4 regions of the Neobacillus canaveralius genome follow, and region 4 is predicted to be linked to each of the others. Evidence: riboswitches for the same ligand, from Rfam matches in the RefSeq annotation. Region 4 holds a riboswitch; each other region holds the start of a gene.
The links. A riboswitch is a leader RNA that binds a small molecule or an ion and turns the genes downstream of it on or off. The one in region 4 is predicted to bind cyclic di-GMP.
Positions count from the first base shown of each region.

Region 1: linked by a shared signal. The riboswitch ahead of ABC255_RS02525 (PAS domain S-box protein) and the one ahead of ABC255_RS05855 (anti-repressor SinI family protein) in region 4 are both predicted to bind cyclic di-GMP.
Region 2: linked by a shared signal. The riboswitch ahead of ABC255_RS03705 (DUF3789 domain-containing protein) and the one ahead of ABC255_RS05855 (anti-repressor SinI family protein) in region 4 are both predicted to bind cyclic di-GMP.
Region 3: linked by a shared signal. The riboswitch ahead of ABC255_RS25295 (anti-repressor SinI family protein) and the one ahead of ABC255_RS05855 (anti-repressor SinI family protein) in region 4 are both predicted to bind cyclic di-GMP.

Region 1 is NZ_JBDFLL010000001.1:506,654-512,401, forward strand. Features, by position in the region: gene ABC255_RS02520 (hypothetical protein) at 1-1,424, opposite strand, end outside; cyclic di-GMP riboswitch class I at 1,630-1,719, shown strand; gene ABC255_RS02525 (PAS domain S-box protein) at 1,796-5,748, shown strand, end outside.
Region 2 is NZ_JBDFLL010000001.1:760,345-766,092, forward strand. Features, by position in the region: gene ABC255_RS03695 (carbohydrate kinase family protein) at 1-866, shown strand, start outside; gene ABC255_RS03700 (DoxX family membrane protein) at 1,008-1,517, shown strand; gene ABC255_RS03705 (DUF3789 domain-containing protein) at 1,628-1,747, opposite strand; cyclic di-GMP riboswitch class I at 1,792-1,875, opposite strand; gene ABC255_RS03710 (C39 family peptidase) at 2,011-2,727, opposite strand; gene ABC255_RS03715 (flagellar motor protein MotB) at 2,756-3,493, opposite strand; gene motA (flagellar motor stator protein MotA) at 3,490-4,293, opposite strand; gene ABC255_RS03725 (YaaR family protein) at 4,418-4,855, shown strand; gene ABC255_RS03730 (flagellar hook-basal body protein) at 4,870-5,712, shown strand; gene ABC255_RS03735 (flagellar hook-basal body protein) at 5,718-5,748, shown strand, end outside.
Region 3 is NZ_JBDFLL010000001.1:5,166,104-5,171,851, reverse strand. Features, by position in the region: gene ABC255_RS25310 (DNA topoisomerase III) at 1-1,309, shown strand, start outside; gene hutH (histidine ammonia-lyase) at 1,644-3,176, shown strand; gene ABC255_RS25300 (hypothetical protein) at 3,189-3,353, opposite strand; cyclic di-GMP riboswitch class I at 3,969-4,056, shown strand; gene ABC255_RS25295 (anti-repressor SinI family protein) at 4,089-4,238, shown strand; gene ABC255_RS25290 (helix-turn-helix domain-containing protein) at 4,296-4,625, opposite strand; gene map (type I methionyl aminopeptidase) at 4,832-5,584, shown strand; gene ABC255_RS25280 (DUF1128 domain-containing protein) at 5,610-5,748, opposite strand, start outside.
Region 4 is NZ_JBDFLL010000001.1:1,212,663-1,218,410, forward strand. Features, by position in the region: gene ABC255_RS05840 (lipid II:glycine glycyltransferase FemX) at 1-378, shown strand, start outside; gene ABC255_RS05845 (DUF421 domain-containing protein) at 395-1,099, opposite strand; gene ABC255_RS05850 (lactonase family protein) at 1,126-2,184, opposite strand; cyclic di-GMP riboswitch class I at 2,473-2,556, shown strand; gene ABC255_RS05855 (anti-repressor SinI family protein) at 2,585-2,713, shown strand; gene ABC255_RS05860 (DsbA family protein) at 2,967-3,689, shown strand; gene ABC255_RS05865 (disulfide oxidoreductase) at 3,682-4,089, shown strand; gene ABC255_RS05870 (Dps family protein) at 4,131-4,577, opposite strand; gene ABC255_RS05875 (cell wall hydrolase) at 4,935-5,528, shown strand.

The DNA.
Region 1 (5,748 bases), 710 kb from region 4:
AGTGCAGAATGATTCAAATCTACAGCAAAATATTTAGGGTGAACGTCGAGATGTTTATCCTGTAAGTCTTTTAATACCTTTGAATCTGCCCAAGATTGATAGCCGCTATATAAGGCTGTATCGTATTCAATTGCGAGAAAGATCGCGATGCATAGTAAGTCTTCTTCGAGCAGTTTATTACGTAAGTGATCTAAATATAGTTGATATTTAGAAATGAAATCAGCACGGTTTGGGTTATAGTGCTTTAGATTCGTTGTTAAATACCGAATAATCCACTTGAATTCATCATAAAACTGAAGGAATGCTGTGCTTTGTGGAATGGTCATGTACGCTTGTAAAGTACTTGGTAAATCTTTAAAGAATGATTGTTTATTCTTTACTGCAAAAACTGGGATTTCATAATGTATTGCCTTTACCATTCGTAAAGCATCTTCTTCTGAATCAGTCTTTTTTATGACATGCATGGATAAATTAAAGCACTTAAACACGATGTCCACTGAATGATCGTCAAAGTGGTCGGTGAAATAAGAAAACATTTGAGAAGGTACTGTCTCCTGATTTTCGGAAAGAATAGCTTCAGCACTTTCGTAATAAGGAATCCCTGAATTATCGATAAAGTCCTTAATTTCATCATAGATTTCTTCGATCCCTGTTTCTATTTTAGATTTAAAATGAATAAGCAACAGAATATCAAACCAGGAAGTGAACCCATAAAACCGAATGTACTTCGTTGGTTTATTTATAACAGATTGTAAGAATAATATCTGATATAGTCTCGAGTTATTATATTGTAGCACTGTTAATTGATTGAGTTCCTGCGGTAGAATCTCAGAATAATTTTTACTATATGCAATTGGGTGCTGCAGAGATGAATCTAGCCAAGGTGCACATAATAAATTACTTTTTAACTTAGATGGGATTGGCTTGTTTTCATCCATTAAAGGCATGGTAATTAATCGGTTTCGCGGTTCCATAAAGGATGATATTGCTGAAAAATAGGTTTGTTCTACTTGTTGAATATGTATCATATCATTGGTTGTTTGCATTTCAGATCTTTGTGTCCGAACTGTTCCGACAAGAAGCATAAGTGAAGCCAAAGTGAAAAATGCTACTGTCGTTCCTCCAATTAAATCTCCAAGCGGTCCAATATCTCCCCAACTTTCTCCCATTGTAAATGTATAAGCTTTTGAAATACAAAATATCGTACTCAATATATACAAACCAAGTGCTGAAAAAAGTGCAGCCAGTTTTTCGAATTTTTCTAGTTTATATTTTTTACTTTGAATAACGAAAGCAACTATCATCCAATAAACGATTGAAATCCAGAAATACGGACTAGTGGGTGAGTAAGCCACAAGTATCGCATCCAAAAAGCTAGGGTCTGGTTTGGGTACAGTAGAATCTATTGAAATATTCATATTCATTCTTTTTTATTCATTCCTTATATTCAAAATGATATATACATATTTTACTATAAAGTGACTTCCTTGGTGTAGTGGACCAAGGTTCCTGTCCCCTTGGCCCTTTTGGCCCTTTTTACCAATAGCCCCAAATAGTAGGTGGTTTATTTTATTATCAATAATTGTATAATAGATAATAGTCTCAGAAAATACTGAAATAAACAAAAAAATACGATAAAGGCAAACTTACTGAAAGGTGAGGACGCAAAGCTACGGGTCTATGGTTATAAACCATAACTATGATCGCCGGGTTACCGAATAATGATATGACCTGATCGGCTAGTTCTAAATGGAATAGTCTTCTTTTTTTATTACATAAAGATTGGGGTATTTAAATGAATATTGGATTTATTGCTTCCCGATTCGATGAAAATAACTTACATAAAATATTCGATAACCCTGGACTAGCGATCTGGTATAAAGACTTACTAGAAGATACTTTATGGGTATCTAAAGGTAATGCATCCATATACGGGTATACGCAAGAATATTTCATGGAGAATCCCACAGTATGGTTAGAATCGGTTTATCCGGAAGACAAATGGATAATTGAAAATGCAAGTAGCAGGCAATTAGTAGGGGAGTCAACCGTTGTAGAATATCGAATCATTCGTTCCGATGGTAAAGTTCGATGGGTGCAGGATCGTTCTCAGCCAATCTTAGATGAAGGGGGAAAGGTGATCGCCATAAGCGGTTCTGTAAATGACATTACCTTACAAAAAAGAGAGACATTGAAATTACAAGAGCAGCTTAAAATGACCGAAAACAGGTATCGTTCACTAATAGAAAGTGAAGACCAATATCGTAGTTTAGTAGAAGTGTCACCAACAGCTATCTTTGTTCATCAAGAAGGAAAAATCGTTCTGGTCAATCGTGCTGGATTAGAGGGGCTTGGTGCCGTTCATGAGAATCAGCTGGTTGGCAGGGAGATATTTGACTTTATTCATCCGGAAAGCAAGGAAATCTTATCGGACCGTTTTAAGGAAACGTTAGTAAATGGAAAAGTTGGCCCGAGCGAATGTAAATTATTGACCTTAGATGGAAAGACCATTGATGTAGAAGCCTCTGGAACAAAAATTCTATTTAATGGAAAACCAGCAATTATGGCGGTTGGAATCGACATTACAGATAAGAAAATCTTACTTGAACAATTAGCTATAAACGGCCAACGGTATAAATCGCTCTTCGAACATAATGACAACAGTGTATACTCGTTTGATTTGGATGGTCATTTTACTAGCTTTAATACTGTTTGTGAAGAAGAAACGGGGTATCGTAAGGAAGAACTATTAAAGCCGATGAATTTTAAGGAATTGATTGTCCCTGAAAAACTGGAAGAAGTAGTAGATCATTTTGCCCGATGCATAAAAGGAGAGGCACAAAATTTTAGAACCTCTATAGTGGATAGGAAGGGTTCGATCATTCATATAAATGTGACAATGGTACCTATTTTCGTAAATGGAGAAGTGAATGGTGTTTTTGGGTTAGCTCAGAACATTACGAAACAGGTGGAAATAGAAATAGCCATTGAACATATGGCCTACCATGATTATTTAACCGGTTTGCCAAATCGCAATAAGTTAAATTCAAGTCTAACAAGCGAACTGGTCAGTGCTGCAAACAGAGACCAAAAAGTGGCTGTTTTATTTATGGATCTTGATCGATTTAAAGTGGTCAATGATACCCTCGGTCACAATACAGGCGACGAATTGCTCAAAGAAGTAGCCCAACGGCTTAACGCCTCTTTAAATGATGGAGACATCGTTTTTCGGCAAGGTGGAGATGAATTTATTATTATTCTTAAAGACGCTGATCGAGATGTGGCTGCAAAGGTGTGCAGAAGAATTATGGATGTTGTAGCTGCTCCATTTAAGATTCAAAATTATGATATCTATACTTCTCCGAGCATTGGGATCAGTATATTCCCAGAAGATGGAGAAACGGTGGAAACGTTAATTAAGCATGCTGATTTTGCCATGTACCAAGCTAAAAAGGAAGGAAAAAATAATTTTAAGTTTTATTCATCGAAGAATCAGGCTTTCAATATCAATCCCTTAGAATTCGAAATGGATCTTCATAAAGCCGTTAAAAAAGAGGAGTTACTCCTTCACTATCAGCCGAAAGTGAGTTTGAAAACAGGAAAAATTGTCGGTGTAGAAGCCTTAATCCGCTGGAGCCATCCAAAATGGGGACAGGTACCACCTGGAACCTTTATTCCGATTGCCGAAGAAACAGGACTCATTATTCCTATTGGTGAATGGGCTTTATATACTGCTTGTAAGCAAAATAAAGAGTGGCAGCAAAAAGGTTTTACCACCACGATTTCTGTCAATTTATCAGCTAAGCAATTTACACTTTCTAATTTAGATGAAACAGTTGCGAGGATCCTGAACGAGACAAGGTTGGAGGCCCAATACTTGGAATTAGAGATTACCGAAAGCATAACAGCGAATATAGAACGCACCATTTCAACCTTACAAAAGCTTAAAAGGATTGGAGTTCGCATTAGTATTGATGATTTTGGGACTGGTTTTAGTTCTTTAAATTATTTACAAAAGTTTCCTTTGGATACTTTGAAGATTGATCAGTCCTTTATCCGGAGACTGCAAAATAATCCGAATGATGAAACGATTGTAAAGGCTATTATTTCAATGGCCCATAATTTGAATTTAAACGTAGTTGCGGAAGGTATTGAAACAAAGGAGCAGCTTGTGTTCCTACAGGAACATCTTTGTGAAGAAGGACAAGGGTATCTATTTACGAAGCCACTTACAGCAAACGAATTAGAACATACTATCATGAACATTCAAAACGTAGTCAATGAATATGGAATCTCGCAAGATGTTAATGAACGCATGTGGTCTGAAGAATTGGTACGTATCGCAAAGGAAGAATTAAATGAAACGATTCGCCTGCAGCAGGGGATGACATTTAAATTTAAAAATATAAACGATAAATTTATTCACACCTTATGTGGCGGTGAACTACTGTATCGCTTAGGCCTTATTCCGAGTCTTGTTGTAGGAAAACAGCTGAAGGATTTTCTTCCGAGAGAGAAAGCTGAGAAAAAGGAAGTTTACTACCAGAGAGCGTGGAATGGGGAAGAACATGTAATTTATGAAGATGAGCTGAATGGAATTTCATATCTAGCGGCGTTAAGCCCAATTAAACGTGGTGGCGAAGTAGTGGAGGTAATTGCCTCATGTATCGATATTACCGACCGTAAGAAAGCTGAAAAAGCCTTGCTGGAAAGCGAAAGTAAATACCGGTTGATTGCTGAAAACATGACAGATCTCATAATCTTATTCGATATAAATAGGAGAGGGATCTATGCATCCCCATCCCACGAATCTATCCTTGGTTATACGCCAGAATACTTTGAAGGAAGTAGTACATTAAATCTCATTCATCCTGAGGATTTGGACTCTACTATGAATCAATTAACGGAGGTAATCACGACTAAATTACCTGCGAAGGTTGATGTTAGGCTGTTACATGCAAATGGTGAATGGAAATTATTTGAATGTACAGGAACACCAGTCATAGGTGAAAATGACCAATTGGAACACATTATGGTGATAGCGAAAGATATTACAGAGAAAAGAAAAGCGGAAGAAATGCTATGGAATGCTGAGAAATTGTCGTTAGTTGGGGAGTTGGCCGCAGGAGTCGCACATGAAATCAGAAATCCTCTAACATCTATTAAAGGGTTTATCCAATTATTCCGGGAAGGCATCATCAAACATGAATACTTTGAAGTCATCCTGACCGAGTTTAATCGGATTGAGGAGATCATAAAAGAGTTTCTTTCACTTGCCAAACCACAAGAAATCCAACCTAAACTAGTCAATATCCCTTCATTGTTAAAGGAAATTGAAACATTACTAGAATCAGAGACGCTCCTTAATGATGTGACTTTATCATTTGAGATGGAACCAGGCCTCCCATTGGTTATGTGTGATGCCAATCAAATGAAACAAGTATTAATCAACCTTTGCAAGAATAGTTTTGAAGCAACCGATAAAAAGGAAAATGGTTTCGTAGGAGTCAAAGCTTATATCCATCAAGATCATCTCATCATTCAGGTAAGGGATAATGGAAATGGAATAAGCGAAGAACGATTAAAAAGACTAGGAGAACCTTTCTATAGCAACAAAGAAAAAGGAACAGGATTAGGGTTGATGCTCTGCTTTAGGATTATCAAACAACATAAAGGAGCATTGACATTTGAAAGTAAAGAAAATCATGGTACTACAGTTGAGGTTAGGCTGCCATTGGCTTTAGTTGA
Region 2 (5,748 bases), 450 kb from region 4:
TTCAAAAACAAGCTGGGGGAGCGCCGGCTAATGTCTGTGCGACGATTGCGAAATTAGGGGGGACAGCTCTTTTTAGCGGAAAAGTCGGAAATGATCCATTTGGACATTTTCTCAAGAAAACGCTGGATGATGTCCAAGTAGATACAGCAATGCTTGTGTTCGATGATTTTCATCCAACCACATTGGCCTTTGTATCCCTACAGGCAAATGGCGAAAGAGATTTTGTATTTAATCGCGGTGCTGATGCTTTCTTAGTGGAGGAAGAAATTGATATCGATAAGCTAAATGAGGCTGCAATTCATCATTTTGGTTCTGCCACTGCTTTATTAAGCGACCCCTTTCAATCCACTTATTTTCAAGTAATGCGTCATGCAAAGGAACAAGGGAAATTTATTTCATTTGATCCTAATTACCGAAAAGATTTATGGAAAAACAGAATTTCCGAATTTATCCACTTGGCAAAGAAGGGAAGCTCCTTAGCTGATTTTGTAAAAGTGAGCGATGAGGAGCTAAAACTAATTACAGGAATCCCTAACTTGGCAGAGGGAACAAATCATCTTCATGAATTAGGAGCGAAAGTAGTTGCTGTAACATTAGGTAGTGAGGGAACATATCTGTCAAATAGGGAAAAAAGTGAAATTGTTCCAAGTGTAAAAATAAAATCCGTTGACTCGACAGGTGCCGGTGACGCATTTGTTGGGGCAACCTTATTCCAATTCGCAAAAGATAACCCTGAGATAGAAGACTTTGAGAAGCTTAAAAAAATTATTTACTTTAGTAATAGAGTTGGTGCTTTAGTATGTACTAAGGTGGGTGCAATTTCTGCATTACCTACGTTAGAAGACGTTTTATCTGCATTATCCTGATTACCATAACTGTTGTTCAAACTTCCGTCATAACATTTCAAACAAACTGTGAACTTAACACTATACCTATGTTACTAACTAACAAAATCCAATATAGTGTAAGTATAAAGAGCAAACAAATTTTGAAAGGCGGAATGACTTATGTTTAACAACTTTTTAAGAGAAAATAAAATCTCAGCAGCTATTTTAACTATTATTCGTTTATACCTTGGCTACTCTTGGTTCACTGCTGGTTTTCATAAATTAACAGGCGGGTTTGACGCTTCTGGTTTTCTAAAAGGTGCGATTGCAAATCCAGTAAAAGGACCAGATGGCAACATGGTATACGGATGGTACGCTAACTTCTTAGAAAGCTTTGCTTTACAAAACATCGATGTATTCAACTTCATCGTTCCTTGGGGCGAAACGTTAATCGGCTTAGGACTTCTTCTAGGATGTTTAACAACAGCAGCAATGTTTTTCGGTCTAGTAATGAACTTCAGCTTCTTCTTAGCAGGAACCGTATCTCATAACCCAACAGACATCTTCTTAGGCTTCATTATCTTAACAGCGGGCTACAATGCTGGAAGATATGGTTTAGACCGCTGGGTGGTTCCATTCATCCGTAAAACACTAAATACTCATACTGAAAAAAATAAAGCAGCTGCCTAACTTGTAGGCACAGAGACGATTCGTTCCCCCCGAATCGTCTTTTTTATGGGTGACAGGCACCGCCCGTGGACACTGTCCACCTGAGGCGGACAGTCATTCTAGCAATTTTATTATTCTTTTGATATGAAAAGATTCATTTGTTGATCGGCGTTTTTTGCTACTGCCATTAGACTCATGGTGATTAGCATGGTAAGTGCTCCTATGGCTACGCCTAGTATAAAAGTTAACATTAATTTTTCCTCCATTTTCACTTAATCGTAGGAAGGATTACATATTCGGTAACTGGCTAGCGTTGTTTTTCACTTTAGCCCCTATAGTTTTGCGTCATCACCTTTCGGTCATTTTGCCTTTTCGTACGATTAATGTTTTTTTATTTTTGGTGAATTTTCCTTAGTATTCTATTGTATCGACAACATTGATTTAAAAGTTTAATAAAATGTCGAAAAAAACTAAAAACATGATAAATAACTTAAATAGATTCTTTAGCAACCTTTTATTTGGGTTCGATGACGATTGCTTGTGAGCCCATTTGCTCCCATGAGGAGATGAAATTTTTTCTATCCACTTTTTTGTTTTTTGTACCGTATGGATCGTTGAGATAGATGTATTCTTGATCGTAGCCGGTAATGACGACACTGTGCATTTTAAACGTAATTCCAACGGTCCCTTGTGGTGTAGACCATGTTTCGAAATCGGGTAAGGGTGAAAAGCTGGTGGTGGTAATCACCCAAACAGGAAGACCTTGACTTACTTTTTCCAGGATGGAGGAAAAAGGATAGTTTGATAAATTTTGAACCACCAACTGGTCATTGACATTGGTATTCGCTAAATAAAAAATCGGTCCATGGTAGACACCTAAACCAGGACCAGTTTCCATATCACCAACAAATCCCATATTGGGATTTCCACTTTTCCCATCATCGTAGAGAAGAGGAACCCTTGGGATTTGTGCGGCGAGTTCATTTTTAGTTACGTCGATTCCCCAATATTGCAGTAACATAGCTAAACTGGTTACTTCACAGCCGTTGAATAACCGGGGTTCATCCATTTGATTGAGTAAAGGTACATCCAATTGGATTTCCTCGGCCAACACCACTTTTGTAAAGGGAGTAGCAGCCGCGTCTTCTTCGTTACGGCCTGTACCCACGTCTGCCAATATAGAAAAACATAAAACTAGTATACTAACCCCATATATAACAACCTTTTTCACAGTTGCATCCTCTGCTCCCCAGAAATTTTTAACTTTCTCGTAAAATCACAACAGTTACTCGCCGATTTGACTGGCGATTTTCATCCGAATCATTTGGATAAAGAGGCTGAAATTCTCCAAATCCTGAAAACTGCATGCGATTTGCTTGAACCTTTTGTGACTCAAAGTAGTGGAGAACACTTGCGGCCCGAGCGGCAGACAGTTCCCAATTGGAATTATAGACAGTATTGTGTGCCGGAACATTGTCAGTATGACCTTCAATGCTGATCGGATTCGGAACGGTATTAATCAAACCGACAAGCCCGTTTAAGGTTTGATACGAGCGCTCTTTTAAATCCGCTCTTCCAGAATCAAATAACACAACGTCTTTTAACGAAACTTCAATTCCCTTTTCCGTTTCTTGGAGAGAGACCATATCCTGCAGACTATTGTTATTTATATAGCTTTCGAGCTGTTCCCTTAATACATCCAGTTCTTTGTCATTGGTTTCGCCTTTTACTTCTTCCTCTGGCAGTCCTACCTCTAGTTGTGGAGAGGAAGGGTTCGGCGATAGACCTGCTTGTTGATTGTCAATTTTTGTCCCCGTTAATTCAGATTGAAAGGATTCCATGATCGATTGATATTTATCTTTGTCAACGGTGCTGGATGCATATAAGACAATAAATAATGCAAGTAACAGAGTTAAAAGGTCAGCATATGGTATCAGCCAGGATTCATCTATATGTTCATCGTGGTCAGAGTTAAAGGCTCTTTTCCGTTTTCTCATGCCGATTTCTCCTCAAAATCATCATCTTGTTCAAGTTGCTTTTCTGCTTTATGGCGTTCAGAAGGAGGAATATGAACCGTCAGCTTTTTCTCCAAGGCACTTGGTAAAACTCCCTGGTAGATAGAAATCAGCCCTTCAATGATAATCAGCTTTAATTCTTGCTCTTGTTTGGAAAGTCTCTTTAATTTGTTCGCTAATGGATGCCAAAGTACATAACCGGAAAAAATCCCAAGTAAGGTAGCAATGAAAGCAGCTGAAATCGAATGACCGAGTTTTTCTACTTCGGATAATGAGCCGAGTGCGGCAATTAGACCGACTACGGCCCCAAGTACACCAAGAGTCGGAGCATACGTACCAGCTTGGGTGAAAATAAGTGCGCCTGTTTTATGACGTTGCTCGATCGCCTCGACTTCATCGAATAACACTTCCTCAATGAATTCCGCATCATAGCCGTCGATGATCATTTCGAGCCCCTTTTTAAAAAAAGGATCGTCTGTTGTTTCAGCAATTTCCTCTAAAGCTAGAAAACCCTCTTTTTTGGCCATTTCCGCACATTCTATTAATCTAGCAACCTGTTCTGCTTTCGAAGGAAGCTTCGGTTCAAATAAAGAAATTTTTAACAGCTTCGGAAACTTTTTGATTTCTCGAAACGGAAATGCAATAAGCACGGCAGCGGCTGTTCCGCCAAAAATAATCAGATATGCCGCGGGGTTGTTCAAGGATGCGAGTGGTGCTCCCTTTAACATCATCCCTATACCAATTGCGAGGAGTGCCAATAAAATTCCAAAAATACTAGACATAAATTTCTCCTTTAGTTTATCTTTAATTTAGTTTTAATAAATTGCATTCTACGTGAAACGGAAAATTTCGACAGTTTTCTTTTTTTAATAAAGTGATGTTAACCATCATGAAAGGGGTATCCGCTTGAAGATCCAACAAAGTCAAACTATCAGTCAGGATCGCTTTATAACTGTGCGGGAGAAAGGGAAAGAATCCTCTTCCTTTCAACAAATTTTTCAGGAAACACAATTTGATTTAACACAGGAGCGATTGCAAACCCTTCTCAAGGATTTGGATCAAAGCGGTACTCGGTTAAGTACCTCTCAATCTGTAAAAGATTTACTAGCGTATAAACAAAGCATTCAAGATTTTTTAAAAGAAGTGGTACAAAATGGTTACTCCATAGAAGAGTATCGGTCATTTCACTCCAATGGAAGAGATAAAAGACTAAAAATAATTAAACAAATTGATCAGCAGTTGATCAAACTTTCGGAACAGGTGATGGAAAAACAAACTGTTTCGGTTGACCTTTTGAAGACTATCGGTGAAATTAAAGGACTATTAGTAAACTTATACATGTAGAGAGGAGCACGACTATGCTTCGAGGAATTGATACCGCTGCATCTGGGATGATTGCGTTGCAAAGAAGACAAAATGCACTTACGAATAATTTGGCTAATGTTGAGACTCCAGGTTTTAAACAGGATTCAAGTCCGCTTCGTTCCTTTCCCGAAATGTTATTGGAGCGCATTCGTCAAACAGAAACTTCGGGAGAAGCACCAAAAATCGGTACTTTGTCCATGGGAGTGTATAATCAAGAAACCTTACCTCTTTTTTCGCAGGGAAGTCTGGTGAACAGTAACTTGCCTTTTGATGTCGCTATTAACGACCAAGCGTTGCCTCCCATTGTAGAAAACGGGGAAAACATAAAACCAGCTGCCTTTTTTGCCGTGCAAACCGCTGATGGCAGTTTCCAATTTACACGAAACGGAAGGTTTTCGGTAAATCAAAATGGACAGCTGACGACCTCGTCCGGAGATTTGGTTTTAGGAAAAAATGGCCGACCCATATCGGACCAAGAATTGACACTTGGAAATGTGTCCATCCAAAGTAACGGGGATATCATTGTTAGCCCTGATGACCCAGCGCGTGCACGAACCGTTGCCTCACTTGGAATCATGGTGGTCGAAAACCCCAACCAATTAGTGAAAAAAGATAATGGTCTTTATGAGCTAGAGGGGGCAGTACCAGCTATGCTTGCACAGACTCTCCCTGCAGGTTTGCAGCTGCACCATAAAATGATCGAGCAATCAAACGTTGATACATCCCAAACGATTACCGAAATGATGACGAATATTCGGTTGTATGAGGCCAATCAAAAAGTACTTCAAGCCTACGATAAAACACTAGAACAATTAAACACGATTGGAAGGGTATAAAAGCTATGAATACATCTTTATTTATTGCCTCGTCCG
Region 3 (5,748 bases), 4.0 Mb from region 4:
ATTAAATATTATGCAAAAGCTCTACGAGCAGCATAAAGTCTTAACCTATCCACGAACAGACTCACGTTACCTATCTTCAGATATTGTAGAAACGCTTCCAGAACGCTTGAGAGCATGTGGAGCAGGAGAGTATCGTCCCTTAACTAATAAGATTTTAAGCAAGCCAATAAAAGTATCGAAATCATTTGTCGATGACAGCAAAGTGTCCGATCACCATGCGATTATTCCAACAGAAGGGTATGTAAACTTCTCAGCGTTTACAGATAAAGAACGGAAAATTTATGACTTAGTGGTGAAACGATTTTTAGCCGTGTTATTCCCGGCTTTTGAGTATGAGCAGTTAACGCTTCGTGCAAAAATAGGTGAAGAAAACTTTGTTGCAAGAGGAAAAACTATTCTTTCGAGCGGATGGAAAGAGGTATACGAGAATCGCTTTGAAGAAGAGGATGCAGGAGACGACCTAAAGGAACAGATTTTACCACGACTTGAAAAAAACAATACCCTTAACGTGAAGTTAATTGCGCAAACATCAGGTCAAACCAGCCCGCCAGCCCGTTTTAATGAGGCAACATTATTGTCTGCAATGGAAAATCCTACGAAGTATATGGGAACCGACAATAAACAACTGGCAGAAACTTTAAAATCAACGGGCGGATTAGGAACTGTAGCTACTCGTGCAGATATTATCGAAAAGCTTTTCAATTCATTTCTAATAGAAAAGCGTGGTAAAGACATTCACCTTACTTCCAAAGGACGTCAATTGCTGGATTTGGTGCCTGAAGAACTGAAGTCCCCTGCCTTAACAGCTGAGTGGGAACAAAAACTTGATCAAATTGCCCATGGCAAGTTGAAAAAAGATGTTTTTATCAGCGAAATGAAAAAGTACACAAAAGAAATTGTCGCTGAAATTAAAAACAGTAATAAAAAGTATAAGCACGACAATATCTCTACAAAAAGTTGTCCGGACTGTGGAAAACCAATGCTTGAAGTAAATGGGAAAAAAGGCAAAATGCTTGTGTGCCAAGACCGTGAATGTGGACATCGAAAAAATGTTTCGCGCGTCACTAATGCGCGCTGCCCGCAATGCAAGAAAAAACTTGAGCTTCGCGGTGAAGGGGAAGGACAAATTTTCGCTTGTAAATGTGGATATCGTGAGAAACTATCTGCCTTCGAAGCGCGTCGTAAAAAAGAATCTACTGGTAAAGTGGATAAACGTACGGTACAAAAGTATCTGAATAACCAAAACAAGGAAGAAGAGCCGATTAATACAGCTTTGGCAGATGCATTAAAGAAGTTGAATTTGAAGTAAGAAAGATCAAAAACAATATCGATTAGAAAATTGGGCTTTATATACTTGTTTTGTATATAAAGCCTATATTGTAAACAGCAGGAATCCTTTCTTATATTATCTTGCTAAAGTGATATTGTGCTAAAATTCTGACAATTGCATTGACAATCAAGCTTCTTATCACATACAATAATTATTAATCTAATAGAATTTTTGAATGGACTGATAACCTATGAGGCATCCAAAAACAAAATTAAATTATGTAATGTTTATAAAAGAGGCTGGACTCCAAATCTAATGTGATATGGAATCCAGCCTCTTTCTTTATTCTATTAAAGTGGTAGAGGTGAGAAATATGATTATGCTAACAGGTCAAAGTTTAACGTTGGAGCAAATGAAAGAAGTTTTATATCGAAACGAAAAGGTTATTGCTTCTGAGAAAAGTATGGACCTTGTAAAGAAAAGCCGTGAAGCGGTGGAGAAAATCGTTTCCAATCATAAAGTGGTGTACGGTATAAATACAGGTTTTGGAAAGTTCAGTGATGTCATAATCGATAAAGAACACGTTAGGGATTTACAACTAAACTTAATTCGCTCCCATGCTTGTGGAGTCGGCGACCCTTTTCCTGAGATTGTTTCAAAAGTTATGGTGCTTTTACGAGCCAATGCACTTTTAAAAGGATATTCAGGTGTTAGACCCATCGTGATTGAGAAACTATTGGAATTGCTAAATGCTGAAATCATCCCGGTTATTCCTCAACAGGGTTCACTGGGTGCCAGCGGTGATTTGGCTCCACTCTCCCATTTAGCTTTAGTGCTGATTGGGGAAGGGGAAGTATTTTACAAAGGAAATAGGATGGATTCAATCCATGCGCTGCAAATGGAAGGGATTCTTCCGATAACATTAGAGGCAAAAGAGGGTCTCGCGTTAATTAATGGAACACAGGCGATGACAGCTATGGGAGTTGTCGGCTATCTTGAAGCGGAACAGCTGGCATTTGAAAGTGAACTAATCGCTGCAATGACAATTGAAGGATTGAACGGAATCATTGACGCCTTTGCCGAGGAGGTTCATGTAGCAAGAGGCTACCAACAGCAAATTGACACGGCAGCGAGAATCCGCGGTTACCTAAGTGATAGTTTATTAACCAGTGTTCAGGGAGAATATCGTGTTCAAGATGCTTATTCTATAAGGTGTATTCCACAGGTTCATGGAGCTTCTTGGCAGGCACTGGATTATGTAAAAGAAAAATTAGAAATCGAAATGAATGCCGCTACAGACAATCCATTAATATTTGATGACGGAGAAAAGGTTATTTCAGGAGGGAATTTTCATGGGCAGCCAATTGCTTTCGCGATGGATTTTATGAAAATTGCCGTTGCCGAGCTTGCGAATATATCTGAAAGACGTATCGAGAGATTAGTAAATCCACAGTTGAACGATTTGCCGCCTTTCTTAAGCCCTGAGCCTGGTTTGCAGTCAGGTGCGATGATTATGCAATATGCGGCGGCGTCGTTAGTATCAGAAAATAAAACACTGGCACACCCAGCAAGTGTCGATTCCATTCCCTCCTCTGCTAATCAGGAAGACCATGTGAGCATGGGAACGATCGCCTCTAGGCATGCGTATCAAATCATTCAGAATGCTCGAAGAGTGCTGGCGATTGAACTAATTTGTGCCATGCAGGGTGTTGAAATTCGCGGGGTAGATAAAATGGCCAGCCAGACCAAGCGGGTGTATGAAAAGGGGAGGGAGCTTGTTGCTTCTATAAAGAAGGATCGAATCTTTTCAATAGATATTGAAAGGGCTGCAACAGGTCTAAAAGAATGGGACTTAAAGAAGCTTATTCAAAAATTTGATAATGTTAGGCAGGCAAAAAAGGCGTGAAAATCACGCCTTTTATTCTACGTCTTTCGTTTCTACCCTATTCTTAAATGCCTCTTGCACTACAATAAATTCCTCGTCTCCAATGGCATCCTTTGAGTGTTTCTCAACTACGTTATCTTTTGGTAAATTTCCAGGATGACCTTTCTTCTTATGGTTAAAATGTTCTCCACGTGCCAAATTAAACACTCCTTTCGTCTTCGAATGTATCATTCCCAAACGAAGGAAAATTATTAGTGGAGAGGAGAGACAGAGTATTAATCACCTTCTATATTTTCATCAGACTTTGCAGGTTTACAAATGCGATCAAGAAGGTAACCAAAAAATACAACAAAGGCTATTGGGATAGCGTAATTCAACACATGAATGGTTGTCATTGACTAGATCCACCACCAATATTAGAATATTTACAATATTTAGTATATTTTAATGGTGTTTATGGTAGATGTCAATTGTCACAAAATAGACAAATTTCACTGCGTTTTTCTGGTCTTTTTGTATCGTTTTATAAAGACTTTCATTAGGTAAAATAACCTAATATCGACTTTTATCCCTCTGTTTTTCCGTAAATCTTCCATATTGATTGTGAATTTCAGGAATTCTGCGAATTCCATAAAGCTCTTTTGTAGAAAATTGGAATATTTTGTGTAAAAAAAAGGTTCGAAAAAATAAACCATTTGACAAATTCCAACACGATACTGAAAAAGTACTATATATAATAAACATAGTCATTATTTAACAGGAAAGCTTGTCTATTGAATATACTGAATAATCAATGATTTATGAGTAATAAGAAACAGAAAAGGGCAAACCCATTGAAAAATGGGGACGCAAAGCCGAGGATCTAAGGTATAGATTTTACTATGATGGCCGGGCTACCTGGAATACGAATATGTATTTTAGGAGTGAATGTGAGTGGGCATAACTGACAGTATGAAAAATGGTATGGATGCAGAATGGCTAGCTCTTATTTTAGAGGCAAAGGACCTAGGAATTTCGAAGGAAACAATCCTTAATTTTCTCCATCAGAACGAAGCCAGAGAGGTAGTACTTAAGAATCGCTAAGATACATAAAAGAACAAAGCATACTACAAAAATCCTGGTAGTATGCTTTGTTCTTTTTTATTCGTTATTATTTTGGCCAATTCGCCACTTATTGAATTCAATAAAATCGCGAAATTGTTCTTTAGAGACACCCGAATCCATCGCCTCTTTAACAATGCTCATCCAATCACTATCTAATTCTTCTTTATTAATGTGTTCATTTATTAAATGGTCAACAGGAACGTTTAATACAGAAGAAATCTTTTCAAGGAATTGAATTGATGGATTTCTTTGCAGGTTTCGCTCAAGAGAGCTTAAATAAGATTTAGCAACTCCAGCTTGCTCAGCAAGTTCTGATAATGACATCCTTTTTTCTAACCGAAGTTTTTTTACACGATCACCTATCATGGGCTCACACACCTAATTTTTATTATTGCTATAATAATTTTATCAGAAAAGCGGAAAAAGTTCCATATTAAGAACAGTTTATTATGACAAAAATATTTATCAAAGTCAAAAACTTTTTGAAAAAATGTTAGCTTAGCGATAAGATTAAAGTGTGTTTCCAATTCTCTAAGAATACATAAAAATAATATAAAAAGGTTGGGAAGATCATGATTGTTCTTAAATCACTGCGGGAAATCGAGAGAATGAAAAAAGCAGGGGAAATTCTTGCTTCATGCCATAAAGAAATTGCAAAAATGATTAAACCAGGTATAACAACTTGGGAAATTGATGAGTTTGTGGATGATTTTCTTAAAAAACACAATGCCACCCCACAGCAAAAGGGCTATAAGGGCTATAAATACGCCACCTGTGCGAGCATTAACGACGAAATATGTCATGGATTCCCAAGAAAGGAACCATTAAAGGAAGGCGATATCGTAACAATAGATATGGTCGTCAACTATAATGGCGGATTAGCGGATTCAGCATGGTCTTATGCTATTGGAACTGTCCCTAAGGAAACAGATCATTTATTAATGGTTACAAAAGAGGCACTCTATAAAGGAATTGAGCAGGCTGTCCCTGGAAATCGGATTGGAGATATCGGTCATGCTATTCAAACCTATGTAGAAGGAGAAGGCTTATCGGTTGTTCGTGATTTTATTGGTCATGGAATTGGAGCAGTCATTCATGAAAAACCTGATGTACCACATTATGGGCTGCCTGGAAAAGGTCCTAGAATAAAAGAAGGAATGGTATTTACTATTGAGCCAATGGTCAATATCGGTATGTACCAAACAAAAATGGATAGTAATGGCTGGACTGCTAGGACGATTGATGGGAAATATTCGGCACAGTATGAACACACCATTGCCATCACCAAGGATGGTCCGATTATTTTAACTGAACAGGAAAAATAAAAAAACAGATCTCTCGAGATCTGTTTTACTTATTTTTGCGAAGGTTCCCTAATTCCTCCACCAAAGCTTGCATTTCGTTAGGGCTAAAAGAAGGTTTTTTCATAACCATTTCATAAATTTCTTTTAATTCCTCGTACATTTCCTCATCAAAGTGTGAAGATTTA
Region 4 (5,748 bases):
AAAATGGTGGCTGCGGCACTGTGTTTGTATGATGGCGGTACACTCCATTACCATCTAGGTTGTTCAAAACAGAAGTTTTTAAATTTAGGGACCTCCATATTTTTGCTGCACAATATTGCACTTTGGGGAAAAGAGAACGGATTGCAATCCTTTCATTTGGGTGGTGGTCACATTGGCAGGGATTCTTTATTTCAATTTAAGCACCGTTTTAATATTAAAGGAACACTGGATTTTTACATTGGAAAGAAAGTTCATAATCCAGAAATATATAAAACCCTAATAGGGAAGTGGGAAGAATATTATTTAAAACCCTCAAATAATTATTTCTTCCCGGCATACCGTTCCCTTGCAAATAAGGTACCTGCAATTATAGAGTAGAAATAGATAACCTTTATCATTGGTATAAAAATAGGTTAAGGTTATTCTTACGGTCAATTGTTGCTAAAAGGACATTACTGACTTCAGTCTGATGCTGGCTCCTTAGTGTGTTTATGAGCCACCCTTCATCCTTATTTAGTTGTTGGAGTTCATTTAGTTCAATTTTGCCTTCCTTTATGATGGTCTTAGGAAGGTCAAAGGGCTCTGTCACCAAGTTATAGGTTGATGGGGTAATTGCCTCGTATTTTGGATCCAAAAAAACGGACAATTTCCCATCAGCTTCCCACAATGCTAATGCAACTTTTTTAACATCCTCTACTTTTTCTTCCCGTAATTCTTCTAATAAAATATCGATGGATATTCTGGCTTTATTCAAACCTTTATTGATAATTTCCCCGTCTTTAACAAGTGTAATGGGTGCAGGAGTAATTAGATTTCTTATCCTCGGAAATTTTAATATCGTATAAACACTGCCAATATATAATACCACCAAAACCACAGTAGTCGTCAGAGAACCCTTTAATCCAAGATGTTCATCTGACAATGGGTGGGCAATGATGTTCCCAATTATAAGAGCGATAGCGAAATCAATCAATCTTAGTTGCGCAATGGAACGCTGGCCCATTGCCTTGGCTACAAGAATCAAAAAGAAATAGGCTACCACTGCGCGAAGGATCCACTCAAATGTCGTTAGTGTTTCCTGACTATGAAAGAAATCCAGCGTTACCACATCCTTAGGGTTAGGTTCTAATTTCTTATAAACTTAACACAAACCGGGTAAGGCACCTTAATATCTGATTGTAAGAGAGTCAATTTACCAGTGTTTTCATCTCTTGAATATAAAACGATATTGCTCGATTCTTGATTAGAAGCAACAATGAATTTTTCAGAAGGGTCAATCTCAAAATCCCTTGGCCAATCTCCTTCTGTTGAGGTGTGTTCTACAAAGCTTAGTTCACCGGACTCTTGATTGATTTGGAACAGGGCAATGCTGTTATGACCACGGTTACCAGCATAAACAAAACGACCGTCCGCAGAAATATGTATGGCACTTCCTTGGTTATTTTCTGTAAAATCTTCCGGCAGAGTAGAAATATATTGTATTTCAGTAAAATGGCCGTTTTCTGGATGATAATTTAATGCTATAACCTCGGAGCTAAACTCGGTCATGATATAAGCATATTTTCCATTAGGATGGAAAGCAATGTGTCTCGGGCCGCTGCCAGCCTTTATTGGAAGAAGACTTACTTTTTCAATTGTGCCATTGTCATTTACTTTATAGGTAATTAGGGCATCAGTTCCCAGTTCAACAACAGCTAAATATTTTTCATCCGGTGTGACTCCTGCGTAATGGGTATGCGCTTTTTCCTGTCTTGGGTCAGGACCTGAACCCTCATGTTTAAAAATTGACATAGCAGGCTGCACGGAGCCATCTTCGTGATTTAGCAAAGAGGATTCTACTGTTCCTTTATGATAATTAGCGCTAAAAACATAGTTGTTTTTAGTGTCCACACTAACATGACAAGGTGATGCACCTTCTGAGAATTGGCTGTTTATTGCTGTTAACTCACCGTTATCGTTAATAGAAAAAGCTGCTAATCCTCCAGTGTCACCTTCTTTTACAACGGAATAAAGATAACGATTATTTGAGCTAATTGTTAGATATGTAGGGTTTTCTAACTTAGCTGCAACTTTAACGTCTACTATAGTCCTCTTATCTGTGTCTAGCGTGAAAGAATAAATACCTTCGCTATCACCTTTGGTATATGTTCCGATAAAACCTGTGTACTGTTTTTTTTCAGTCATCATTTAAACTCCTTTAATGAAATATCATCATTTTATTTTATCAAACTACCCAAAGAATTATTAAAACATGTTCTAGTGAGTGTATGTTTTATGAATACATTAAAAGACAAAAATATACAAGTAATAAGTATCATTAGTCTATTTTCGACCTCAAATCATTTATCTATCTCCGACCTTCTCTGTACTTTTATTATCTAAGTGTATAAATTTGTCATAATTTTTAGAATTAATTATGTTCGATATAAAGAATATGTGTGGTACTATTTTCTTATGAACTTTATAACTTTAATTAGATATAGGCAAATCTTTCGAAAGATTAGGGCGCAAAGCTTCAGGTCTAAAGTGCTAAACGATGACGGCTGAGTAGCCTAGGACAAATATTTTAGGAGGACACCCTTACATGTTACCCACTCTATTAGATGAAAAAGAAGTAGATAAGGAATGGCTAGAACTCATCTTAGAAGCTCGATATTTAGGGATTACTGTTGATGAAATTAAGGATTTCCTAAAAGACCCTTCGAATACATAAACATGTCCTCCTTTGATATTTACCTACTTAGTAAAGCTGCCAATTGTAGCTTACAAAAAAAGGATTATGAAAAAAGAAATTGCTCTAAAAAAAATGTCCATTAAAATGGGCCTTTTTTCGTTTAAAGGACAATCTAATAATATACGTTCTGATTAATAGGCATTTTTATTTTCATTACAGTATAAGTTTAGTAAAATTTAATCTAACATTACTGTATGGAGTTAAAACTATCACATAAATAAGGAGTTTGATTATGGCGCAAGGAAAAAAAAGTACTAAAAAAGGAACGACGAAACCACAATCCTCATCATCAAAATTTGTTTTTTGGATTATTGGATTGATTGCAATAGCTATTATTGGATTTATCTTTCTAGCTAACAACCAGAAATCTGATGATAGTGCTAAAGAAGCGATTGATTATTCCAATCAGCCTTTTTTAGGTGAAGAATCAGCACCTGTTTCAATTGTAGAATTTGGCGATTATAAGTGCCCGAATTGTAAAAACTTTGCGGAAAATGTTGTACCACAAGTAGTAAAAGAATTTGTTGATACAGGCAAAGCAAAATTTTATTATTTCCATTATCCATTTATTAATGTTGATTCAGATCGAACAGCTAAATTTTCAGAGGCGGTTTATCATGAGTTAGGCAACGAAAAATTTTGGGAGTTTCATGAACTTATTTTCGATAAGCAGCCGGAAGATACCCGATATGAAACAATTGATGTTTTTACAGAGGAATTTTTAACCAAAACATTGCAAGAAATGGCTACTGAGGAAGAGGTTAATAAAGTAGTTGCTTATTTTGATACAAAAGCTCCGGAAGAGGCTTGGAAAAGTGATGAAGCCCTTGGAGGAAAATTAGGAGTTAGTGGAACACCTACCATTTTTGTTAATGGGAAGCGATTTGATGGACAAACAATGGACGATTTAAACAAATTAGTAGAGGAAGCGGCAAAGGAGAAAGGGAATGAATAAACCTTTACTGCTTGCATGGGTTGCAGCACTTATTGCAACCATTGGGAGTTTGTATTTCAGTGAAGTTCTCCACTACATTCCATGTACGCTTTGCTGGTATCAGCGAATCTTTATGTATCCATTAGCAATCATTCTAGGAATTGCCTTTTACCGAAATGATAACGATATTGTGAAATACACCTTACCGTTATCGATCATTGGAATGCTCATTTCAGGCTACCATACGGCTCTTCAAAAGATTCCCTATCTGCAGCAATTTGAAATGTGTAAAAGTGGTGTACCTTGCTCAAAAGATTATATTAACTGGCTTGGATTTATCACCATTCCAATCCTGGCGTTTACCGCGTTCACGATTATTACCATTTGCTTAGTTATCATTGCACGAAACCAAAATAAATAAGGCTCAAGCAAATGCTTGAGTCTTATTTTTATTACCGTAATTTAGATTGATTTGCCAAGGAATGCTGTTAGCATCCATACATGTTTTTCTAAACCAGAATGAATTGCAAGGAGCATATCGCCTGTTGTTTCATCGTCCTTTTCACCGGCAATGCTCATACCTTCTTTTAATTCTCCAATAATAATTGAAAAATCATTAATAATGGTTTGAACCATTTCTTCAGCAGTTTCGCTGCCTTGTGCTTCTTGAATAGATGAAAGTTCTAGACATTCTCTCATAGTAGCAACAGGATTTCCTCCGATTGCAAGTAATCGTTCTGCTAATTCATCTACATGCAATCCAGCCTCGTTATAAAATTCCTCAAATTTAGCGTGCAAGGTAAAAAACTGCCCGCCCTTTACATACCAATGGTAGTTATGTAACTTGATATACAATACTGACCAGTTTGCAATTTGTTTATTAAGTATGCTGACTAATTGATTTTCCATTATGAACCCTCCATCATTTTGTCCTCTATTATATTATTACCAAAAATTTAAGGAGAAACCTGTGCTAAATTGAGGGATATTTTGTCAATTTCGTGAAGGATTTCTTTGTTACAATGATATTTCATGAAATAAGCATGAAACAGACTGTAATAATATTTCCTTAAGATTACATTTATGGGATTATTGTGGGGAGGAAAGTCGGTTGGTTGATCATTCCATTTAATAGATAAATGCTTTCATAGCAGGAGCTACTTATCCTATTTTCACACTGGTTTTTTTTGGTTAATGAATAACTATGTTACAACTGATAGCCTTATTAGTAGAGAAAACAACGAGAATACTAGGAGGCTATAAAACATGAACAAACTAAAAAAACTTGTTATTGCAGCGGGATTAATTTTTTCAATGTCAGCATTTACAGGCGTTACTAAGTCGGAGGCAGCTACAACACACAAGATTCAATATGGTGAGACATACTGGAAAATAGCCAAAGGATTTGGTATCCCTGTTAATAGCTTAATGAGTGCAAACAATAGTAAATCGCTTATTGCAGGTCAAAATATGATTCTACCAGACTCTCCAATATCAGCGGCAGATGAAGAATTAATGGCGCGATTAGTTCGTGCAGAAGCAGTTGGCGAGCCATATGCTGGAAAGGTAGCAGTTGCAACTGTTATTCTTAATCGAGTGAAAAGTCCAGACTTCCCTAACACTGTTCGTGGAGTCATTTATCAAATTGCAAATGGACACTATGCATTTACCCCTGTTGCAAATGGCCAAATCAATCAGCCAGCAGACGCAGCGTCCAAAAGAGCGGTTAATGAAGCAATCGCTTTGATGGGTAAAGGTAATGGCTCTTTATTTTTCTACAATCCAAAAACAGCAGTAAGCGATTGGATCTTCTCACGTGAAGTAACAGTAACAATCGGAAATCATCGTTTCGCTCGGTAATTTAAGGGACGCTTGGATACTTTTCCAGGCGTTTTTTCTTATTCTAAGTTTGCTATAAATAATCCAGCTAAAAGGAGTAATTTATGATTAGAATTATTTGACTATTAAGAAAACCCCTCTTTATATTATGGTGATGAAAAGATGATTCCAAGGATTGACAATATTTGGAGGAATTTTTGGTGCGGATTAAAGAATGACTAAATTTCTTTATTCACTGTGT